4 regions of the Zoogloea sp. JDB1 genome follow, and region 1 is predicted to be linked to each of the others. Evidence: predicted binding sites of a transcription regulator. Region 1 holds the regulator's gene; each other region holds the start of a gene.
The links. The regulator HrcA, encoded in region 1, represses chaperone genes, less so after heat shock. The targets are predictions, from matches to a motif close to TNTTAGCACTCNNNGNCNNNGAGTGCTAANA.

Region 1 (5,762 bases):
TGAAATCTATCAGGCAATCCGCCTGCGCCAGGCCAGCAGCCACATCGCTGGTGATAGCCACGCCGCACGGAGCACCGACCAGATCGCCGGCATCCTTGCCGATGAAGGTACTCTCGGAGCGCTCGAAGGCGGCAACCAGCACGGTCTCCGAATCCTTCAGGGTTGCCTCAATGAGCATCCGCCCCATTCGGCCGGAGGCGCCGGCAATCGCGATACGAACTTGAGTCATGAAAATTCCGGAATAAACGTATTAAGAGGCTCCGCCGGGCCCGCCTATCAGGGTTGCGAAGGCGCCTCGCCTGCGCGGACATCCCCTTCGAGGCGCACGAGTTTGCCGTCCTCGAAAATCACGGTCAGGCGGCGCTCCTGCAGACTGCCCTTGCCCGGCTGAAAACGGTAGACGTAGTCCCAGCGGTCCGAATGAAAGACATCGGTCACCAGCGGCGTCCCAAGCACGAAACGCACCTGATCCCGCGTCATTCCGGGCTTGAGCTGAGACACCATTTCCTGGGTCACGAAATTGCCCTGCCGGACATCGATTCTGTAGGGTTTGAAAAAGTCGCCGACGGTAGTGCAACCGGAAAGGGCAGCTACCAGCAGAACAGAAGAGAACAGTTTGCGCATGGCGTTTCTGGAAGGCGGGAATGGGAGTCGGCCGAAAGGCCGCATTCTCAAGGATGGTCTGAAACTATATCATACGGGGCCGGTCGGACTTTCGACCGCCGCATCCAAGTTTTCGGGGCTCCCATGTCCAGTAATTCGCAAAACCTAAAGAGTATCGGCCTCAAGGCCACCTTCCCGCGACTCAAGATCCTCGATCTGTTCCAGAAGGTGGAAAATCGCCATCTGACGGCCGAAGACGTCTATCGCCTGTTGATCGCCGAAGACATGGACATCGGACTGGCCACGGTTTATCGCGTGCTCACCCAGTTTGAACAGGCCGGCCTTCTCGAACGCCATTACTTCGAGTCCGGCAAGGCGGTCTTTGAACTCAATGAAGGGCACCACCACGACCATCTGGTGTGCCTGCAGTGCGGCAAGGTGGAGGAATTCTTCGATCCCGCCATCGAGGAAAGACAGAACCGGATTGCCGAAGAGCGCGGTTTCGCCGTTCGCGAACACGCGCTTTATCTGTACGCTGACTGCAAGAAGGACCCCTGCCCCAACCGCCCGGGCAGCGGCCCCATCACGAGTTCCTGAACGTCGCGGGCCTCAGCCGGCGCGCTGCAGGCCCAGCATCTCGGCTGCATGGTCGCGGGTTGTATCAGTGATATGTACGCCACCCAACATCCGGGCAATCTCCTCGACGCGCTCGGCAGGCGCCAGGCTCTTCACACGAGAAAGCGTCTGACCGTCGCGGGTTTCCTTCGCGATGGTCCACTGCCAGTCAGCCTGAGCCGCCACCTGGGGCAGATGGGTCACGCACAGCACTTGGCGATCACTCCCGATCTGCTTGAGCAGACGCCCCACGATCTCGGCCACCCGCCCGCCGATACCGACATCGACCTCGTCAAAGATCAGCGTCGGCGTAGCTGCATTGCGGCTCGCGATGACCTGAATCGCCAGACCGATCCGTGACAACTCCCCGCCAGACGCAACCTTGGCGAGGGGGCGCAGCGGCTGGCTGGCATTTGCGGTCACCAGGAACTCCACCGTCTCGAGCCCGCTGACACAGCCCTCCTCCACCGCCCGGACAGCAATCTCAAAGCGGGCACCGGCCATCGCCAGCGACTGCATTGCATCGGTCACCGCCTCCGACAGCGCCGCCGCCACGCCGCGGCGTACCACCGACAGGCGTTCGGCGGCCTCCATGAAGCGCGCTTTAGCAGCCGACTCCTCCCGGGCCAGCGCCTCCGGATCGGCTTCCCGCGTGAGGCGCTCCAGGCGCAGCACGCTATCAGCCTGCAGATCGGGCAAAACCTCGGGCGCCACCTTGTGCTTGCGCGCCATGCTGGTGATCGCGTGGATGCGCTGATCGATCTCTGCCAGACGCTCGGGATCCACGTCAAGCCGGTCCCGATAGCGACGCATCGCATGCAGAGCTTCGTCGAGCTGGATGCTGGCGCTCCCCAGCAGTTCCTGCACGTCGGCAAGCTGGCCATCGTGCTGCGCCATGTCTGCCACCCGCGCGAGCAGGTGATCGAGTTGTGACACTAGCGCGTAGTCACTGTCCGCCAGACCTTCCAGCACCTCCGTGCTGCCCGCGATCAACCCTGCAGCATGAGCCAGGCGGGTCTGCTCCTGGTTGAGCGTCGCCCACTCGTGGGGATCGAAGGCCAGCTCACGCAATTCGCTGACCTGCCAGGCCAGCAGTTCGCGCTCCCTCTCGGTACTCAAAGCCCCGTGCTCCGCCACCTCCCGCGCCCGTCGCAGGGCCGACCAGGCACGGTACAAATCGGCCACCTCGGATGCCTGCCCGGATAAGCCGCCATGGGCGTCCACCAGTTCCAGTTGGGCCTCCGCGCGCAACAGCGCATGGTGGGCGTGCTGGCCGTGAATGTCTGCCAACCACTCCCCGGCGGCCCGCATCTGGGCCAGCACAACGGGAACGCCGTTGAGCCACGTTTTGGAACGTCCGCCGCTGTCGATGACCCGACGCATCAGCACCGAGCCGTCACCGGAATCCAGCTCCTGTTCGACCAGCCAGTCCCGCAACGCGCCATCTTCCGGGAGATCGAACTCCGCCAGGATCTCCGCCTTGGCCTGCCCGGTCCGCACAACTCCGCTCTCGGCCTTGCCGCCCAGCACCAGCCCCAGGGCATCCAGCAGGATCGATTTACCCGCGCCGGTCTCGCCAGTCAATGCACCGAAACCGGCCTCGAACTCAAGTTCGAGTTGATCGACGATCACAAAGTCGCGAATGGAAAGATGACGCAGCATGAAGGCAGAAAGAAAAATTGAGCGGATCAGCCGTGGCGGGGCGCGGAACTCCAGTGCAGCTTCTCGCGCAGCATGGCGAAATAACTGTAGCCCACAGGATGCAGCAGACGCACCCGGTGGGGAGAACGGGTGATCTGCAGGGTGTCGCCCGCCCGCGTGTCGTAGCGCGTCTGTCCGTCGAAATGCACGCGGGAGTCGTGTGGCGGCAACAGCACGATCTCGATGCGACAGCGGTCCGGCAGCGTGATGGGACGCGCGGTCAGCGTATGGGGGCACATTGGCACCAGTGCAATGCCGTCTACGCTCGGATGCAGGATCGGGCCATTGGCTGACAGCGCGTAGGCCGTTGAGCCGGTCGGCGTCGAAATGATCATGCCGTCCGAACGCTGGGTATAGACGAACTCTCCGTCGATACGCAGATCGAACTCGATCATGCGCCCGAGATCGCCCTTATTGACCACCACATCATTGAGCGCCACCGTATGAAATACGCGCTTTCCATTGCGAAGCACTTCGGCGTCGAGCAGCACGCGGCTTTCTTCCGAATACCGCCCCTCGAGCACCTCACTGATCTTTTCCAGCGCGACTTCCCGTGAGATATCAGTCAGGAAGCCGAGCCGCCCCTGGTTGACGCCAACCAACGGCACTTCGTACTCGGCCAGCCGACATGCACTATTTAGAAGCGTACCATCGCCCCCAAGTACGACCGCGAGATCCGCCTGAACGCCGATCTCCTCATAGCTGGCGACGGAGAAACCCGCCGTCAGCCCGGTGGAACTGGCGGTCCCCTGCTCGATCAGCACCTGGAGCCCCAGGCCGCGCAAATGATTGGCCAGCCGAAGCACCGCTTCAGCCACCTCGGGGCTCTGATACTTGCCGATCAGCGCAATCGTCTTGAACTCGCAGGTCATGCACCGATTAAACCACATTATTCATGGACGCCGCAGGCGACCAAGACAAAACAGAATCAACCGGCACCATTCATGCTTCTCATGAGCGCGTCCCTTCCTTAGAATCCCAGCGTCTCTCCGAGCCCTCTGCCATGACCAGCCTCGATCAACGTTCGCAAATCCTCCTCAAGACCCTTGTGGAGCACTACATCGCCGAAGGCCAGCCGGTTGGCTCGCGTGCCCTGTCGCGCCATTCCGGCCTCAAGCTGTCCCCGGCAACGGTGCGCAACGTGATGTCGGACCTGGAAGAACTGGGCTTCATCACCAGCCCGCACACCTCGGCCGGCCGCGTACCCACCGCGCGCGGTTATCGTTTCTTCGTCGACAGCCTGCTCACGGTGCTGCCCATCGACTTGGGCCAGATGCGGGAGATCAAGGGGCAGATCCAGCCCGGCGAACCGCAGCGGGTCATCAACGCCGCCTCCCAGCTGCTGTCCGGCCTCACCCACTTTGCCGGCGTCGTGATCTCCCCGAAGCAGGACGCCATCAAGATCCGCCAGATCGAGTTCGTCAGCCTGTCGGAAACCCGTGTCCTGCTGATCCTCGTCACCACCGGTGGCGACGTGCAGAACCGCATCCTGTTCACCAAGCGCCACTACAGCCCGGCCGAGCTGGTCACCGCTGCAAACTACCTCAACCAGCACTTTGCCGGCCTGGCATTTCCCGAGATCCGCACGCGCATCCAGGACGAACTCAAGCAGCTCCGCTCCGACATGACCGACCTCATGAGCGCAGCCGTCGAGGCTGGCAGCGAAGCCCTCGAGGAAACCCAGAGCACCTACGTGATCTCCGGCGAAACCAACCTGCTCGATGCGGAAGACCTGTCCTCCAACATGGCCCGCCTGCGCGAACTCTTCAAGCTGTTCGAACAGAAGACCGGCCTCATGCAGCTGCTCGACATCTCCAATCGCGCCCAGGGAGTGCAAATCTTCATCGGTGGAGAGAGTGGACTGAGCCCCCTCGACGACTGCAGCGTCATCACCGCACCTTATGAAGTAGACGGGCAGTTGGTCGGCTCCGTCGGCGTCATCGGCCCGACCCGCATGGCGTACGAGCGGGTGATCCCGATCGTCGACGTCACCGCCCGCCTTCTAACCAGCGCCCTTTCGGGCCACAACTGACGAAAGCCGACATGCCCCGATACTGGCAGGAGCCAGCCCATACCCATGGCCAGATACCCCGCATCGGCATCCTGCTGGTCAATCTCGGCACCCCAGCCGCGGCAAGCGCCGACGCCCTCCGCCCCTATCTGAAGCAGTTCCTGTCCGACCCGCGGGTCGTCGAGATTCCACGCCTCATCTGGTGGCCTATCCTCAACGGCATCATCCTGCGTACCCGGCCTGCAAAATCCGCCGCCAAGTACGCCAGCGTGTGGACCGACGAAGGCTCGCCGCTCAAGGTCCACACCGAAAAGCAGGCGAAGTTGCTGGCCGGCTTCCTGACCCACGCGGGCCAGCCGAACCTGCAGGTGAGCTGGGCCATGCGTTACGGCCAGCCATCCATCCGCAAGCAGCTCGATGCACTGCGCAGCGCCGGCTGCAACCGCATCCTTGTCGTCCCGCTCTACCCTCAGTTCGCCGCCAGCACGACCGCGACGGTGATCGACGACGTGGCCGACTGCCTGCGCCATTGGCGCAACCTTCCGGAAATCCGCTACGTACGCAGCTTCGGTGACGATCCGGGCTACATTGCAGCCCTGGCCCAGTCAGTGCGCGACCACTGGAAGAAGGAGGGGCAGGCCGACAAGCTCGTTCTCAGCTTCCACGGCATTCCTCGCCGCTCGCTGGATCTGGGCGACCCCTATCACTGCGAGTGCCACAAGACCGCCCGCCTGCTGCGCGAGGCTCTGCAATTGCCGGAGGAGCGCGTCATCGTCAGCTTCCAGTCGCGCTTCGGCAAGGCCGAGTGGCTCACCCCATACACGCAGCCCAC
Region 2 (5,762 bases), 820 kb from region 1:
CGATCTACCGCCATGCCAGGGACCGCCTGCCCGGCATGTCCGGCGAGCTCATCCTGTTTCTGGCGGCCGGGGTCTTTGCCAGCGGCTTGCAGTCGCTGATCAGCCTCGGCGGCGTGTGGATGCCTTTCAGCGTGTTCGGCACCTTCGAGGCGGCGATCATCCTGGCCCTGATGATCCTGCTGTCCATTCTCGGTATCCACGTGGTGATCTCGATCACCATCATGGCGTCCTGGCTGGCACCGCTTCACCCGGAACCCGACCTGCTTGCCCTGGTCTTCGTCGAGTCGTGGGCCATTGGACTTGCCGCGGGCTCGATGTCCGGCATCCACATCGCCATCCAGGGGCGCTTCGGCGTCCCGGCCGGCACCCTGGCGCGCGGCAACATGCGCTATTGCCTGCAAGCCTACTGTCTCGCCGTCGTGTGGCTGGCGCTCGCTTCCAGATAAGAAGAACACTCTTCATGACCGCATTCCCCGGGGGGGCTGCGGCGGGCATCATTCCGCTCTCGATGGCCTGGATTGGCGACAAGGTTCCCTATGCGGAGCGCCAGCACACCCTGGCCCGCTTCATCGGCGGACAGATCGCTGGGGTGCTCACCGATACGGTGGGCTGGCGCTGGGCCTTTGGCTTCGTCTACGTGCTCTATCTGCTGATTGGCTTGCACGTGCTGGCGGAATCCCGATGCAATCCGCTGACGTACCCGCAGCCTGGCGCCACGAGCGGGCAGAGCGGGCTGGCTTGCCCAGCGGCTGATGGCCACAAAAAAGCCGGCCCCGAAGGGCCGGCCGTCACAAGCAGGGGGGCTGCCGTGAGGTGATCAGGTGATCAGAAGCCGCCGCCGAAGCCTTCCGGATGGTGGCCGGGAGGCACGGCCGGCTTGTCGTCCGGCAGTTCCGCCACGATGGCGTCGGTGGTGAGGATCAGTGCCGCCACGGACGCGGCGTTCTGCAGCGCGGAGCGGGTGACCTTGGCCGGGTCGAGCACGCCTTGCTCGACCAGATCGCCGTAGGTGCCGTTGCCGGCGTTGTAGCCGAAGTTGCCGTCGCCCTCGATGACCTTGTTGACCACCACCGAGGCCTCGTCGCCGGCGTTGGCGACGATCTGGCGCAGGGGTTCCTCGACGGCGCGCAGCACGATCTTGATGCCCGCATCCTGGTCGTGGTTGTCGCCCTTGAGTTCGGAGATGGCCTTGCGGGCACGCAGCAGCGCGACGCCGCCGCCGGGCACCACGCCTTCTTCCACCGCCGCACGGGTGGCGTGCAGCGCGTCTTCCACGCGGGCCTTCTTTTCCTTCAGTTCGACTTCGGTGGCCGCGCCGACCTTGATCACCGCCACGCCGCCGGCCAGCTTGGCCTTGCGCTCCTGCAGCTTCTCCTTGTCGTAGTCGGAGGTGGCTTCGGCGATCTGCGCGTCGATGATGCCCACGCGGGCCTTGATCGCATCGGCGCTGCCGAGGCCATCCACCACGGTGGTGTTTTCCTTGCCGACTTCGATGCGCTTGGCCTGGCCGAGATCGTCCAGCGTGGCCTTGTCCAGCGTCAGGCCGACTTCCTCGGCGATCACGCGACCGCCGGTCAGGATGGCGATGTCTTCCAGGATGGCCTTGCGGCGGTCGCCGAAGCCCGGCGCCTTGACGGCGACAACCTTCAGTATGCCGCGGATGGTGTTGACCACCAGCGTCGCCAGGGCTTCGCCTTCCACGTCCTCGGCGATGATCAGCAGCGGGCGGCCGGCCTTGGCCACTTGCTCCAGCACCGGCAGCAGGTCGCGGATGTTGGAGATCTTCTTGTCGAACAGCAGGATGAACGGATCGTCCAGCGCGGCGATCTGCTTGTCCGGGTTGTTGATGAAGTAGGGCGACAGGTAGCCGCGGTCGAACTGCAGACCTTCCACCACGTCCAGCTCATTGGCCAGGGACTTGCCGTCCTCCACGGTGATCACGCCGGACTTGCCGACACGATCGATGGCGTCGGCGATGATCTGGCCGATGTCGGCGTCGGAGTTGGCGGAGATGGCGCCGACCTGAGCGATTTCCTTGCTGGTGGTGGTCGGGCGGGCGATGTTCTTGATCTCGGCGACGATGGCGACGACGGCCTTGTCGATGCCGCGCTTGAGATCGGTGGGGTTGTAGCCGGCGGCCACGTATTTGAAGCCTTCACGCACGATGGCCTGGGCCAGCACGGTGGCGGTGGTGGTGCCGTCGCCGGCGTTGTCGGAGGTCTTGGAGGCGACTTCCTTCACCAGCTGGGCGCCGATGTTCTCGTACTTGTCCTTCAGCTCGATTTCCTTGGCCACGGACACGCCGTCCTTGGTCACCGTCGGGGCGCCAAAGGCACGCTCCAGGACCACGTTGCGGCCTTTCGGGCCGAGGGTGACCTTGACCGCGTCGGCCAGGATGTTGACGCCGACGACGATGCGGGCACGGGCGTCGTCGCCGAAGAGGACTTTCTTGGATGCCATGAGTGGAGAGCTCCTGATTCTTAATGTCTTGTGGTGTTGTCGGGTGCGGGGCTGGGGAATCAGCCTTCGATGATGGCGATGACGTCTTCCTCGCGCAGCACGAGGGCGTCGCTGCCGTCGATCTTGACGGCCTGGCCGGCGTACTTGCCGAACAGCACGCGGTCGCCGACCTTGACGGCCAGCGGACGCAGCTCGCCGCTGGCGAGCAGCTTGCCGTTGCCGACGGCCAGCACTTCACCCTGATCGGGCTTTTCACCGGCGCTGTCGGGGATGACGATGCCGCTGGCGGTGGTGCGCTCCGGGTCGAGGCGCTTGACGATGACGCGGTCGTAGAGCGGACGAATGGCCATTTTTCTGAGTTCTCCGTTGCTTGATTTGGACGATCCGGCCGGCCTGCGATGGCAGGGCTGCGGCCTTGGATCACCTATCGCAAGGGCAATGCCAGCACTCGACGCCCTTGATTGCTAACAAGAATCTTCCCGAGCGCGGCGCAGGTGCTGTTTGGATTTCAACAGTGATGCTCACCGGCTGCCCGGACGGCAGCATTTTTTGGCCTTCATGAATAAGCATGAATTCAAAATATTCAATAGCTTAGCTTTGGGGATGGAATAGCGCTTATGCCCCGTCCGCCTGCAATGCATATCGAAAGAATTTGGTTTGGTGCGCTGCGGGGCCGCGACACACTCACGTCATTCGTGCTGCGGCACGCTTTGAAGGAGTCGCCGATATGCAGGCAGTGATCGTGGGAGCGGACCGTATCGAAGGTATCCGCAGTGAAATCCTGCGGGTGGCCGACCAGTTCGGCATCAAGCAGATCGACCATTGGACCGGCCGCAAGGCCTCGGAGAACCGGCGCCAGCTGTCGCGCCGCACCGGTCTGGTGGTCTTCATGTGCGACCGGGCCAATCACATGCTGATGCGCAATGTGCGCAAGCAGGCGGAAGACCTGGGCATTCCCATGGTGTTCTGCCGGCACTCCGCCACCGAAGTGCGTGAGCGGCTCGACGACCTGAGCTGTGCCCGCTGCGCGCATCGCAAGCAGTAAGCAAGAGTCCGCCGAGCGTGGAAAGCTATCCACGGCGGCGCTGTAAAGCTCAGCAGGATTACTTGGTTCGGGAGCGGGCAGGGCGGCGCTAGAGTCGCCCCATCGCTTCATTTTGCATAAGCCCATGTCCCGAACCAATAGTCCAACGCCGGCCATCGAATTGCGCGGCGTCTCCCGCCGCTTCACCGATCCGGGCGGACAGAACGTCGGCGTCCAGCCGACCAGCCTGGCGGTGCCAGCCGGCGAGATCCACGGGATCATCGGCTTCTCGGGTGCCGGCAAGTCCACGCTGCTGCGCCTGGTCAATCTCCTCGAACGGCCCGACGCGGGCCAGGTGATCGTGCACGGCCAGGACCTGACCCGCCTGTCCGCACCGGCGCTGCGCCACGCGCGCCACCGCATCGGCATGATCTTCCAGCACTTCAACCTGCTGCATAACCTCACGGTGGCCGAGAACGTCGCGCTGCCGATGCGCCTGTCCGGCGAGCCGGCGGCGCGCATCCGCGAACGCGTCGCGGCCTGCCTCGATTTCGTCGGCCTCGCCGCCAAGGCCGACGTGCATCCGGGCCGCCTCTCGGGCGGACAAAAGCAGCGCGTGGCCATTGCCCGTGCGCTGGCGCCAGAACCCCACGTGCTGCTCGCCGACGAACCAACTTCAGCCCTCGACCCACGGACGACGCTGGACCTGCTCGGCGTGCTGGCCGACGCCAACCGGCGCTTCGGCGTCACGATCCTGCTGGTCAGCCACGAGATGGAAGTCATCCGCCGCCTGTGCCATCGGGTATCGGTGATGGAGGCCGGCCAGATCGTCGAGCAGCTCGACATCGCCGACGGACGCATCCCGGAAGACTCCCGCCTGGGCGGCTGGCTGGCGGAGTTCGGCGGCGCGGCGGGCGGTGCTTCGTCCGCGCCGATTGAGCCCGCGCCCCATCATCTCGCCCAGGAGAGCGCCCATGCTTGAGACCCTCGAAGAACTGCTGCCGGAGATCCTCAAGGCCACCGGCGAAACCCTGCTGATGATGGGCATCTGCCTGTCGGCAGCCCTCGTGCTGGGCGGCGCCCTTGGCCTGCTGGTGTTCCTCACCAGCCGGGGCCAAGCGCTGGAGCGTTACCGGGCCTTCAACCTGCTGGCCAACGGCGTCATCAACGTGGTGCGTTCCTTCCCCTTCATCATCCTGCTGGTGGCGATCTCGCCCTTCACCCGGGTCGTGGCCGGCACCTCCATCGGCCCGCTGGCCGCCAGCGTGCCCCTGTCCATCGCTGCGATCTTCTATTTCGCGCGCCTCATCGAGCAGACCCTGCGCGACGTGCCGCGCGGCGTCATCGAAGCCGCCGAGGCGATGGGCGCCTCGCCGCTGCAGATCGTGCGTCACGTGCTGCTGGTGGAAGCCCGTTCCGGCCTGGTGCTGGCCGTCACCGTGCTGGCGGTGAGCTTCCTGTCCTACTCGGCGGTGGCCGGCGTGGTGGGCGGTGGCGGCATCGGCGACCTGGCGATCCGCTACGGCTACTACCGCTTCCAGACCGACGTGATGCTGATCACCATCGTCCTGCTGGTAGCCCTTGTGCAGAGCATCCAGTTTCTCGGCCAATGGCTGGCCCGGCGCGTGGACAAGCGCTGACCCATCAAGCATTCAATCCAAGCAAAAACAGGAGAACACAGCATGCATTCCTCTCGTCGTCAGTTCGGCCTGCGGGCGCTGCGCATCGCGGCAGTCCTGGGCGTCGCCGCCAGCCTGGGTCTCGGCCATGGCGCCGCCCACGCCCAGGAAAAGAAGACCCTGACCCTCGGCGCCACCGCCGGCTCCAACTTCGACCAGCTCAAGCTCGGCATCAAGCCCGTTCTCGAAAAGAAGGGCTACACCGTCAAGCTCGTCGAATTCAACGACTACGTGCAGCCCAACCTCGCGCTGGCCCAGGGTTCCCTGGACGCCAACCTGTTCCAGCACATCATCTACCTCAAGAAATTCTCGGCGGACAAGGGCCTGAATCTGGTGGACATCACCAAGGCCCCCATCGCGCCGCTCGGGCTGTACTCCAAGAAGCGCAAGAGCCTGGCCGATCTGAAGAGCGGCGACCGCATCACGCTGCCCAACGACCCCAGCAACCTGGCCCGCGCGCTGGTCTTCCTTGAACAGAACAAGCTCATCAAGGTGAAGCAGGGCGTCGATCCCCTGAAGGCCACCGAGAAGGACGTGGCCGAGAACCCCCACAAACTGGTGCTGACCCCCATCGAAGCCGCCCAGCTGCCGCGCACGCT
Region 3 (5,762 bases), 1.3 Mb from region 1:
AGATCCACTGGATGGCAAACCAACGCATGCCATTTTCCCGGGCACTGAATGTGGCGAAGGCGAAACTGTTCTTCCAGTTGAAGTACAGGGGGTCGCTAGAAGCGTCAGCCAGCAGGCCCCGGGCAGCAATGGCAGGAATCAGATGGAAAGCCGCCATCCCGACACCACACAGCACCGGCAGGGCCCAGCAGGTCAGAAAGCCGGTCAGCCTTGCTGCCGGCTTGCCACTCTGCATATAAAGCACCGCAGGCGCGGCACAAATCAGGGTCATGAAGGCCACCAAGGTATGGGAGAGGGTGATGGCCGCAGCACAAAGGGCAAGCAGGATCAGGCGGGCCGGCGTATTGGCCGTGTTCAGGGACAGCAGGACGAAACAGACCGCGAGGCTCAGGGTGAAGTGCCAGGGAAAAGCCGCGTAATGAGTAAACAGGAACAGGGAGAAAGGCGTGACAGCAACAAGCGCCCCGGTCGCCAGACCCGCCTTCCTTGAAAAGAGCCGCCCGCAGACCAGATAAGCCATCGACGCGGACACCCAGGTGGCACACAGGGCCAGCAGGCGAAGGGCTGCCCAGGTGTTCAAACCCAGCTTCATCAAACCGGCAACGAGATACCAGTACAGAAGATAGGCGCCGTAGTGGAGTTCGCCAAGGCCACCATTGGCGAGAAACATCCACCGGGGGTAAGGCTCACCTTTTTCCAAGCTCAGGAAAAACTGGTTGATCCACCGGAAATGAGTTTCCTGATCAATATTGTAGAGAGTCCGGTCGAGCAGCACCGGGACAGCCATCACCAGTACGGCAATACTTGCAAGCAGCAACAAATCTCGAAATACGGACAAAGAACCGGCGGGAGGTCGGGGTCGTTCGCAGTTCTGCATTGAATGAGAGCGCGACGGCGCTGTAAATGGTTTTGATACGTCGATCCGTTCGACGGAATGACGGGACCGCGCTATCGGCCAAGTGGCAACAGGCTGCCGGATTGTAACCGGAAGGCCGGGATCGATATCGTGAATTGTGCATAAACCGCTCGCATGCCATCGACCTTTCTCCGGCATCCTTTTGCCTCCCGAGCAGCCCGCGGGCACTCGCCCGTCACCACACCAGACATGCCCCTGAAAATGACGGGTAGCCGAACGCCGCAGGAACGGCTCGTCCTGAAACCGATACAGAACCAGACTGAAATATACGGAACCATTCGTCCCCTTAGCACTCACAGGACGGGAGTGCTAATATTGCTGCGAAGGAGGTAGCCGTCGATGTCTCAAACCCTGTCGTTTCCCGTTCCGTCCGCGGTTGGCAGCCTGGACCAGTACATCCAGAGCGTGAATCGCATCCCCCTGCTGACCGAGAAGGAAGAGTCCGATCTCGCCCACAGCTTCCGGGAGCACGAGGATCTGGAAGCGGCGCGCAAGCTGGTACTGTCTCACCTGCGCTTGGTGGTCGCTATTGCGCGCGGTTATCTTGGTTATGGCCTGCCCCATGCCGACCTGATCCAGGAAGGCAACGTGGGCCTGATGAAGGCCGTCAAGCGCTTCGACCCGGACCGCGGCGTGCGCCTGGTGTCCTTCGCGATCCACTGGATCAAGGCCGAGATCCACGAGTACATCGTCAAGAACTGGCGTCTGGTCAAGATTGCCACTACCAAGGCCCAACGCAAGCTGTTCTTCAACCTGCGCAGCCTGAAGAGCAGCAGCAACTCGCTGCAGGGTGAGGAAGTTCTGGCAGTTGCCGACCAGTTGGGCGTAAAGCCGGAAGAAGTCCGCGAGATGGAAACCCGCCTGTCCGGCCAGGACGTGGCACTGGAAAGCGGACCGGACGACGAGGAAGAACGCTTTGCGCCGATCGCCTATCTGGCCGACCCCCACGCAGAGCCCTCCGAAGTCATCGCCCAGCGCCAGGCCTCGCGCTTGCAGGACGTGGGCCTGCACGAAGCGCTGGCTAACCTGGACGAACGCAGCCGGACCATCGTGCAGCGCCGCTGGTTGACCGAAGGCGATGCCGCCACGCTGCACGAGCTGGCCGCCGAATACGGCGTGTCCGCCGAGCGCATCCGCCAGATCGAGGCCAAGGCCATGCAGAAGATGCGCAGCCACCTGGCTGCACTGGCCTGACGGCCCCGCGCACGCGCATCCCTGCCAAGGGCAGCCCGCGGGCTGCCCTTTTTCTTGCTACTTGCCGGCCAGCAGACGCTTCAGGTCGGCAACGATCACCGCCGGCTTCTCGCCGTGCTTGATGTACAGGCGCAGCCGCCCCTGAGGGTCATAGACGTAAGTACCGGTCGAGTGATCCACCGTGTAGCGCCCGCCCTGCACGTCACCCTGCTTCTGGTAGAACACCTTGAAATCCCGCGCCACCGCCTGCGTCGTGGCGAGGTCACCATACAGGCCGACAAAGCGCGGATCGAAGGCTGGCACGTACTGGGCCAACAGCTCCTGCGTATCCCGCTCCGGGTCGATGGTCACGAACAGCACCTGCACCTTGTCCGCATCCGCCCCCAGCTCACGCATCACCTGCGCCATATTGAGCAGGTTGGTCGGGCACACATCCGGGCATTGGGTATAGCCGAAGAACAGGGTCACCACCTTGCCCTTGTAGTCAGCCAGCGTGCGCACCTGTCCGTGGTGATCCGTCAGACGGAACCCGTTCGCATAGTTCGCACCCGTGATGTCGGTGTTGGCAAAACCCTCCCGCGCCCCACCGCTGCCCTCGGGCGAACAGGCAGTGAGCACGCAAAGTGCTGCCAAACCAGCAATGCCGCATCGCAACAACGCAAACATTTAAAAAATCCTTATGGCTCAATTAACTGAGCTTTCAAAAAGTGCACTGCAAAACGGGAAGGCGATGCTACACTGCCGCCAGAATTTGATCTGCGTCAAAAAGACGCAGACGGGCCTGGAGGAGACGCCATGGCTATAACAATGAAAGAGGCAGCGGGCGCGCGATCCTGGATCGCGCGCCCCAACTGCTCACTCACCCCCACACTGCGGCGTGGCGTGATCGCCCTGATCCTAGCCGCCAGCCTCATCGTCAGCACGGGCTTCCTGCTGGCCGGTGCGTGGCTGGTATTACCCTTCGCCGGCCTCGAACTTCTCGTACTCTTCATCGCACTGCGCGCCATCAATCGCCAGGACGCCGATTACGAATCCATCCAGATCGCTGACGACAGCCTGATCGTCTCGACCCGCCAGTCTTCCGTTTCGTTCCGTCAGAGCTTTCATGCCGGCTGGGCCCGCGTCTCGCTCGAAGCCGCCGACGGCCCCGACCCTCTACTGTACGTCCGCTCCCACGGGCACACCGCCCGCGTGGGACGCCTGCTGACGGCGGATGAACGCAGGCTGCTTTTCTCGGATCTCTCCCGCCACCTCGCCAGACCTCAATAACCGCCGCGGGTCCGATCATCCCACGAACAGAGAGGTAGAGACTTGAGCCCAACCGCCCCCCGCTCCCAGGCCAGACTTCTCGCTGCACTCGGCCTCCTGTTCGTCTCCGGCTCAGCTCTCGCCGACTTCTCATGGAACTTCCCCAAGCCCGTCACCCCGATCGGGCGTGACACGCTGTCGATGCACAACCAGTTCATGGTCATCATCACGGTGCTGTTCGTGGTGGTGTTCTCGATCATGGTCTATTCCATGATCAATCACCGCAAGAGCGTCGGCGCAGAGCCGGCCCGCTTCAGCGGCCCGCGCGGCGCCCTGCAGTGGTTCTGGGTGCTGGTGCCCTTCGCGATCCTGCTCTTCATCGACTTCGTGCTGATGGGCATCCCGGCCTTCCACGCAGTGATCGACATGGAGGACACCCGCACCAAGGCCGACATGGTGCTCAAGGTGACCGGCATGCAGTGGAAGTGGCAGTACGAATATCCGGACTCCGGCATCAAGTACATCAGCACGCTGGCCACCCCTCGCGAGCAGATCGACGGCAAGGAAGCCAAGGGCGAGCACTACCTGCTCGAAGTGGACAACCCGGTGGTGCTGCCGGTCGGCAAGAAGGTGCGCATCCTGCTCACCTCCACCGACGTGATCCACACCTGGTGGGTGCCCCAGTTCGGCGTCAAGCGCGACGCGATCCCCGGCTTCCTGCGGGAAACCTGGGTGCGCATCGAGGAGCCCGGCATCTACCGCGGCCAGTGCGCCGAGCTGTGCGGCAAGGACCACGGCTTCATGCCGGTGGTCGTCAAGGCGGTGCCGGAAGCCGAATACATCGCCTGGGTGGACAAGAAGAAGACCGAACTGGCCGCCGCGGCCGCCAGCGGCGACCGCACCTGGACCCGCGAAGAGCTGATGGCCCACGGCAAGGAGACCTACGACAAGATCTGCGCCGCCTGCCACCAGCCCACCGGCCAGGGCCTGCCGCCGGCCTTCCCGGCACTGGCCGGCAGCAAGATCGTCAATGGTCCGCTGTTGTCGCCGGACGGCAAGCTGATCCCCGACAGCCACGTGGACCGGGTCATGAACGGCAAGACCGGCACCGCGATGCAGACCTTCAAGACCACCCTGTCCGACGCCGACATCGCCTCGGTCATCACCTACGAGCGCAACAGCTTCGGCAACACCAAGGGCGACATGATCCAGCCCGCCCAGATCAAGGCACTTCGCTGAGGAGCCCAGCATGAACACCGCGTCCCATGCCCTCGATCACCATGACGGCCACCACCCCACTGGCCTGTTGCGCTGGCTCACCACCACCAACCACAAGGACATCGGCACGATGTACCTGACCTTCTCCCTGCTGATGTTCTTCGTCGGCGGGGCGATGATCCTCGGGGTGCGCGCCGAACTGTTCCAGCCCGGCCTGCAGCTGATGAAGCCGGAGTTCTTCAACCAGCTGATCGGCGTGCATGCACTGGTGATGATCTTTGCGGCGCTGATGCCGGCCGCCACCGGCTTTGCCAACTGGATGATCCCGCTGATGATCGGCGCGCCGGACATGGCCCTTCCACGCCTCAACAACTGGGGCTTCTGGCTGCTGCCGCCGGCCGCCATGCTGCTGACAATGCCCTTCTTTCTGGCCCTGTTCGGCATTGGCGACGGCGCCGTCGCCACCGGCTGGACCCTCTACGCGCCACTTTCAGTGCAGGGCGGCATCGGTGTCGATTTCGCGATCTTCTCGATCCACATCCTCGGCATCAGCTCGATCATGGGCTCGATCAACATCATCGCCACCATCCTCAACATGCGCGCCCCCGGCATGACGCTGATGAAGATGCCGCTGTTCTGCTGGGGCTGGCTGGTCACCGCGGTGCTGCTGATCATCACCCTGCCGGTGCTCGCCGGCGGCGTGACCATGCTGCTCACCGACCGCCACTTTGGCACCCACTTTTTCAACGCCGCCGGCGGTGGCGATCCGATCCTGTTCCAGCACCTGTTCTGGTTCTTCGGCCACCCGGAGGTGTACATCCTGCTGCTGCCGGTGTGGGGCCTGATGCCCCATGTGCTATCCACCTTCACGCGCAAGCCGGTCTATGGCCACGATGCCCAGGTGTGGTCTTTCATTGCCATCGGCGTGCTGGGCCTGATCGTGTGGGCCCACCATTTCCTCACCTCCGGCCTGCCGATCCCGGCGCTGCTGTATTTCATGTACAGCACCATGTCGATCTCGCTGCCGCTGGCGGTGCTGTTCTTCTGCTGGATCGCCACTATGTGGCGCGGCGCGATGAGCTTCGAGACACCGATGCTATTCGCCCTCGGCTTCATCGTGCTGTTCGGCATCGCCGGCCTGACCGGCCTGGTGCTGGCCGACGTGGCCGCCGACGCCCAGTATCAC
Region 4 (5,762 bases), 2.8 Mb from region 1:
TGAAGGTCAGGATGTAGAAGTAGCCGATCCAGACGGTCGCCCAACCCACAGACTTACGTGCTTCCTTCGCATCCGGCACGGTGAAGAAGCGCATCAGGATGTGGGGCAGACCCGCGGTACCGAACATCAAGGCCATGCCGAAGGAGATGGCGGAGATCGGATCCTTCACGAAGGTACCCGGCCCCATGATGGAGTCACCCTTCTTGGCGGCCGCCACGGCGATATCCACGCCCTTGGCAGCAGCTTCCTCGATCAGCTTGGCATCCTTGGCGGCCAGCGCAGTCTTGATCTCGACGGCCTTGGCGAACATCGCCTCGGGGCTGAAACCGAACTTGACCAGCACCATGAAGGCCATGAAAGAGGCGCCGGCGAGCAGCAGGCAGGCCTTGATGATCTGGACCCAGGTGGTGGCCGTCATGCCGCCAAACAGCACATAGACCATCATCAGGGCACCAACCACGACCACCGCGATCCAGTACTCGAGACCGAACAGCAGCTTGATCAGCTGACCGGCACCAACCATCTGGGCAATGAGGTAGAAGGCCACGACGACCAGCGTCCCCGAAGCCGCAAAGGCGCGGATCGGAGCTTGCTGAAAGCGGTAGCCGGCCACGTCGGCAAAGGTAAACTTGCCAAGGTTGCGCAGGCGCTCGGCCATCAGGAAGGTAATCACCGGCCAGCCGACCAGGAAGCCGATCGCATAGATCAGGCCATCGTAGCCGTTGGCCATCACCGCAGCGGAAATCCCGAGGAAGGACGCGGCGGACATGTAGTCGCCGGCGATCGCCAGGCCGTTCTGGAAGCCGGTGATGCCACCGCCTGCAGTGTAGAAGTCAGCTGCCGACTTGGTCTTGGAGGCAGCCCACTTGGTGATGAACATCGTGAAGGCGACGAACACGCCGAACATGATGATCGCAGTCCAGTTGGTAGCCTGCTTTTCAGCCTGGCCCAGATCGGCACCGGCAGCCAGCGCTGCACCGGAGGCCGCGACGGCGAGAAGGCCGAGAAAAAGTTTGGAAACGCGCATCACTTGGTGGCCTCCTTGATAACCTGAGCCTTCAGATCGTCAAATTCGGTGTTGGCACGACGGATATAAATACCGGTAATGATGATGGTGAAAAAGATGACTCCCAGGCCAATGGGAATCCCGAGCGAGGTCACACCTGCACCGGTCTTCTGGGCCAGGAATTCCTTGTCGAAGGCCACCAGCATGATGTATCCGTAATACACGACCATCATCATGGCCGTCATGACCCACCCGTAGGCATTGCGTTTCGAGACCAGCTCCTGGTATTTGGGATTTGCCCGGATGCGGTCGCCGAGTTCGTCTCTCATTTTTTCCTCCTCTCCAATTAACCTTTGCCGAGGAATCACAGGATTCCTCTCAGGGTGATGTCAAGGTACCGGGCCTCCCTTACTGAGAACTTACGTATTCTATGGGCTGATAAAAGTCCTTAATAAAGAGCAAGGATGCGGTCCCGGAAAGCAGAAAACCCCGCCGAAGCGGGGTTTTCCGAGGCTTTGGGAGCCGGGCGGGAATTACATGCCCATGCCCATGCCGCCCATGCCGCCCATACCACCCATGTCGGGCATGCCGCCAGCCGGCTTGTCTTCAGCCAGTTCGGCAACCATGCAGTCGGTGGTCAGCATCAGGCCGGCCACGGAGGCGGCGTTCTGCAGCGCGGTACGGGTCACCTTGGTGGGATCCAGAACGCCCATTTCGACCATGTCGCCGTACACATCGGTAGCAGCGTTGTAGCCAAAGTTGCCGGTGCCTTCGGTAACCTTGTTCACCACCACGGAAGCTTCGGCGCCAGCGTTGGCGACGATTTCACGCAGGGGCTGTTCCATGGCGCGCAGCACGATCTTGATGCCGGCGTCCTGATCGTGGTTGTCACCCTTGAGGTCAGCCAGGTTTGCGCGGGCACGCAGCAGCGCGACGCCGCCGCCGGGGACGATGCCTTCTTCAACGGCAGCGCGGGTGGCGTGCAGCGCGTCTTCCACGCGGGCCTTCTTTTCCTTCATTTCGACTTCGGTGGCAGCGCCAACCTTGATCACGGCAACACCGCCGGCCAGCTTGGCCACGCGCTCTTGCAGCTTTTCACGGTCATAGTCGGAAGTAGCTTCCTCGATCTGCACGCGGATCTGCTTGACGCGGGCTTCGATGCGCTCGGCAACGCCGGCGCCGTCGATAAGGGTGGTGTTTTCCTTGCCCACTTCGATACGCTTGGCCTGGCCGAGGTCGTCCAGCGTGGCCTTTTCGAGAGTCAGGCCGACTTCTTCGGCGATCACCTGGCCGCCGGTCAGCACGGCGATGTCTTCCAGCATGGCCTTGCGACGGTCGCCAAAGCCCGGAGCCTTGACGGCACAGGTCTTCAGGATGCCGCGGATGTTGTTCACGACCAGAGTTGCCAGGGCTTCGCCATCGACGTCTTCAGCGATGATCAGCAGCGGACGGCCAGCCTTGGCGACTTGCTCGAGAACCGGCAGCAGGTCGCGGATGTTGGAGATCTTCTTGTCGAACAGCAGGACGAAGGGGTTGTCCAGAATGGCAACCTGCTTGTCCGGGTTGTTGATGAAGTAGGGGGAAAGGTAGCCGCGGTCGAACTGCATGCCCTCGACGACGTCGAGTTCGTTGTTCAGGCTCTTGCCGTCTTCAACGGTGATGACGCCTTCCTTGCCGACCTTTTCCATCGCGTTGGCGATGATGTCGCCGATGGAGGAATCGGAGTTGGCGGAGATGGAGCCAACCTGGGCGATTTCCTTGTTGGTGGAACAGGGCTTGGAGAGCTTCTTCAGCTCTTCCAGGGTGGCCACGACAGCCTTGTCGATGCCGCGCTTGAGGTCCATCGGGTTCATGCCGGCGGCGACGAACTTCATGCCTTCGCGGACGATGGACTGGGCCAGCACGGTGGCGGTGGTGGTGCCATCACCGGCGATGTCGGAGGTCTTGGAAGCGACTTCCTTGACCATCTGGGCGCCCATGTTGGCGAACTTGTCCTTCAGCTCGATTTCCTTGGCCACGGACACACCGTCCTTGGTCACGGTCGGAGCGCCGAAGGAGCGCTCTAGCACCACGTTGCGGCCCTTGGGGCCCAGGGTCACCTTGACCGCGTCGGCCAGGACGTTGATGCCTTCAACCATGCGGGCGCGAGCGGAATCGCCAAACTTGACTTCTTTAGCTGCCATTTAGTGTTTCTCCGGAATTCTTTATCTAGGGACTAGGGAAGACGCGGGTAGCGAGGCTCAGGCCTCGAGCACGCCCATGATGTCTTCTTCGCGCATGACCAGCAGTTCCTGGCCATCGACCTTGACGGTCTGGCCGGCGTACTTGCCAAACAGGACACGGTCACCAACCTTGACATCCATCTTGCGCACTTCGCCGCTCTCGAGGATCTTGCCGTTGCCGACAGCCAGGATCTCGCCCTGATCGGGCTTCTCACCGGCGGAATCGGGGATCACGATGCCGCTGGAAGTGGTGCGCTCGGCTTCAACGCGCTTGACGATCACGCGATCATGCAAGGGACGGATATTCATCTATAGATCTCCTACTCGTTTCAAACCGGGCAAGGCTGCCCGACGGAAAAATGCATTGGCCAATTCAGGTCTTGGCGAGGACCGGGGACAATGCCTGTTAGCACTCAGCCCCAACGAGTGCTAATAATAGGGTCGCCCAGAACGCTTTTCAAGTCCGCGTGCGCAGCTTTTTCACTTCCTTCATATGCGGAACACGGCCTTCGCCAGGAAACGCACTGCAAGCTTTGTGCAAGAAAAAAGTAAGTTCATCGACAGAAAGTCTTTCTAGACTGAGGTCACTGTCCCATCCCGAATTCCGGCATGCGTTCCCGTTCCTGCTTCATCCTGGCCGCCCTTGCGTTGCCTCTCCCCTGCCTGGTGCAGGCCGCCGACATCCAGCCCCTGGGCCTTGCCGACGCTGACCGCCTGCTGCTGGAGGCCAATCCGGCCATCGTCCAGGCCCGCGCGTCACTCGCCGGCGCCCGTGCCGGCATCGACATCGCGGCGGCTCGACCGAACCCGCAACTGACCGTCGGAGCCACCTCCGTCGATCCCGGCGCGAAGGGTAGCGGCGGTTACTGGAAACGCCCCACCGACAACGTCGTGCGCATCGACCAGGTGTTCGAGCGCGGCGACAAGCGCGCGCTGCGCCTGCGCGCCGCTGAAAACAACCTGACTGCCACCCAGGCTGACCTGGACAACACCATCCGCCTGGCCCGCATCGACCTGGCCAATGCCTGGCTCGATCTGCGCGCGGCCCGCGAGATCCGCCGCATCGCCGACGAGAACGCGGCCCTCGCCCGCCGCGCCGCCGACGCCGCCGACCTGCGGGGCAAGGCCGGCGACCTGGCCGGGGTGGACGTGGCCCGCTTCGCCGCCGATGCCGCCCGCGTCGCCAACGACGCCGTGCAGGCCGAGCTGGACCTGTCCCGCGCCCGCGTCACGCTGGCGCAGCTGCTCGGCAACCGGGTCCCCGCCGATCGCGTGGACACCACCGACGAGTGGCCCGGGGCCGACGCCCTGCCGGCCCCGGGGGCATCGAACGCAGGCGAGCGCTACGACGTCGTGGCCGCCCGTCAGCGCGTAGAACAGGCCAACGCAATGCGCGACGTGGCCCGCGCCCAGCGCACCCGCGACGTGTCGATCGGCGTGCAGTACGAACACACGCCGGTCAATCCGAACAGTACGGTTCCCGAAAACGCCTACGGTCTCAGCGTGTCCATCCCGCTGTTCCTCGGCTACGACTACCGCGGCGACATCGCCAAGAGCGAAGCCGATTACATTGCCGCCGAACAGCAACTCGTCGCCACCCAGGCCGGCGTCAGCAGCGAGCAGACCCGCCTGCGCGCCGAACAGGCCGCCAGCGCAGCGCGCTTCACCCGCATTCGCGACGTCGTGCTGCCGGCCGCCGAACGGGCCGCGCGCGGCGCCGACATCGCCATCCAGAAAGGCGGCATGAGCCTCACCGACTATCTCGACACCCAGCGCACCTTGCGCGCCACCCGCATCGAGGCCATCCAGGCCCGCGCCGACCTCGCCCGCGCCGCCATGCTGCTGCGCCTGGCCGGAGACACCCCGCAATGAAAACCCGACTGATCGTCATCGCCCTGGCAGTGGCTGCCGCCGCCGGCGGCGCCTATGTGTATTTCCACAACGGCACCGAAGAAGCCACCTCCGAACCGGTGGTCATGAAACCGTCGGCCGAACCCGGCGTACTGCGCTTCCCGACCGCCGCCCCGCAGTTGGCCCAGATCAAGGTCGAACGGGCCGAAGTGGCGCCGGTACCGCTGGACGAACCCCTGGCCGCCCGCGTCGCCTACGACGAGAACGCCACTGCCCGCCTGTTCGCACCGATCGCCGGCCGTGTCCTGGAGATCCACGCCAACATCGGCGACCAGGTCAAGGCCGGTCAGGTGCTGGCCGTTCTTGACGCGCCCGAGCTGGGCACCGCCGCCGCCGATCTGGCCAAGGCCCAGGCCGATGCCCACCAGAAGAAAGCCGCGTTCGAACGCAGCAAGAGTCTTTTCGATGCCGAAGTCGTTCCCAAGCGCGATCTCGAGGCCGCCCAATCCGACTGGCATCAGGCCCAGGCGGAGGTCGAACGGGCCCGCCTGCGCCTCGCCAACCTGACGCCGGGCAGCGGCGCCGCCCAGGGCGGCGAGCGCTACGTGTTGCGCGCACCGATTGCCGGCATCGTCGCCACCCGCCGCATCAACCCGGCGATGGAAGTCCGCCCCGACGCCGAC

Region 2: a site for HrcA is predicted at 2,900-2,930, ahead of AC1PPK_RS17145 (co-chaperone GroES). Genes of this name have one in related genera too.
Region 3: a site for HrcA is predicted at 1,201-1,231, ahead of rpoH (RNA polymerase sigma factor RpoH). Genes of this name have one in related genera too.
Region 4: a site for HrcA is predicted at 3,633-3,663, ahead of AC1PPK_RS07770 (co-chaperone GroES). Genes of this name have one in related genera too.

Annotation. Positions count from the first base shown of each region.
Region 1 is NZ_CM161496.1:4,601,438-4,607,199, forward strand. It holds gene dapB (4-hydroxy-tetrahydrodipicolinate reductase) at 1-229, opposite strand, end outside; gene AC1PPK_RS20830 (outer membrane protein assembly factor BamE) at 277-624, opposite strand; gene fur (ferric iron uptake transcriptional regulator) at 748-1,200, shown strand; gene recN (DNA repair protein RecN) at 1,213-2,880, opposite strand; gene AC1PPK_RS20845 (NAD kinase) at 2,907-3,791, opposite strand; gene hrcA (heat-inducible transcriptional repressor HrcA) at 3,923-4,951, shown strand; gene hemH (ferrochelatase) at 4,963-5,762, shown strand, end outside.
Region 2 is NZ_CM161496.1:3,782,906-3,788,667, reverse strand. It holds gene AC1PPK_RS17160 (hypothetical protein) at 1-446, shown strand, start outside; gene AC1PPK_RS17155 (hypothetical protein) at 461-817, shown strand; gene groL (chaperonin GroEL) at 826-2,460, opposite strand; gene AC1PPK_RS17145 (co-chaperone GroES) at 2,520-2,810, opposite strand; gene AC1PPK_RS17140 (DUF2325 domain-containing protein) at 3,188-3,505, shown strand; gene AC1PPK_RS17135 (methionine ABC transporter ATP-binding protein) at 3,630-4,466, shown strand; gene AC1PPK_RS17130 (methionine ABC transporter permease) at 4,459-5,124, shown strand; gene AC1PPK_RS17125 (MetQ/NlpA family ABC transporter substrate-binding protein) at 5,167-5,762, shown strand, end outside.
Region 3 is NZ_CM161496.1:246,952-252,713, forward strand. It holds gene AC1PPK_RS01165 (6-pyruvoyl-tetrahydropterin synthase-related protein) at 1-817, opposite strand, end outside; gene rpoH (RNA polymerase sigma factor RpoH) at 1,256-2,110, shown strand; gene AC1PPK_RS01175 (SCO family protein) at 2,168-2,776, opposite strand; gene AC1PPK_RS01180 (DUF2244 domain-containing protein) at 2,906-3,379, shown strand; gene coxB (cytochrome c oxidase subunit II) at 3,422-4,597, shown strand; gene ctaD (cytochrome c oxidase subunit I) at 4,608-5,762, shown strand, end outside.
Region 4 is NZ_CM161496.1:1,753,987-1,759,748, reverse strand. It holds gene AC1PPK_RS07785 (cation acetate symporter) at 1-1,027, opposite strand, end outside; gene AC1PPK_RS07780 (DUF485 domain-containing protein) at 1,027-1,335, opposite strand; gene groL (chaperonin GroEL) at 1,540-3,189, opposite strand; gene AC1PPK_RS07770 (co-chaperone GroES) at 3,247-3,537, opposite strand; gene AC1PPK_RS07765 (TolC family protein) at 3,838-5,100, shown strand; gene AC1PPK_RS07760 (efflux RND transporter periplasmic adaptor subunit) at 5,097-5,762, shown strand, end outside.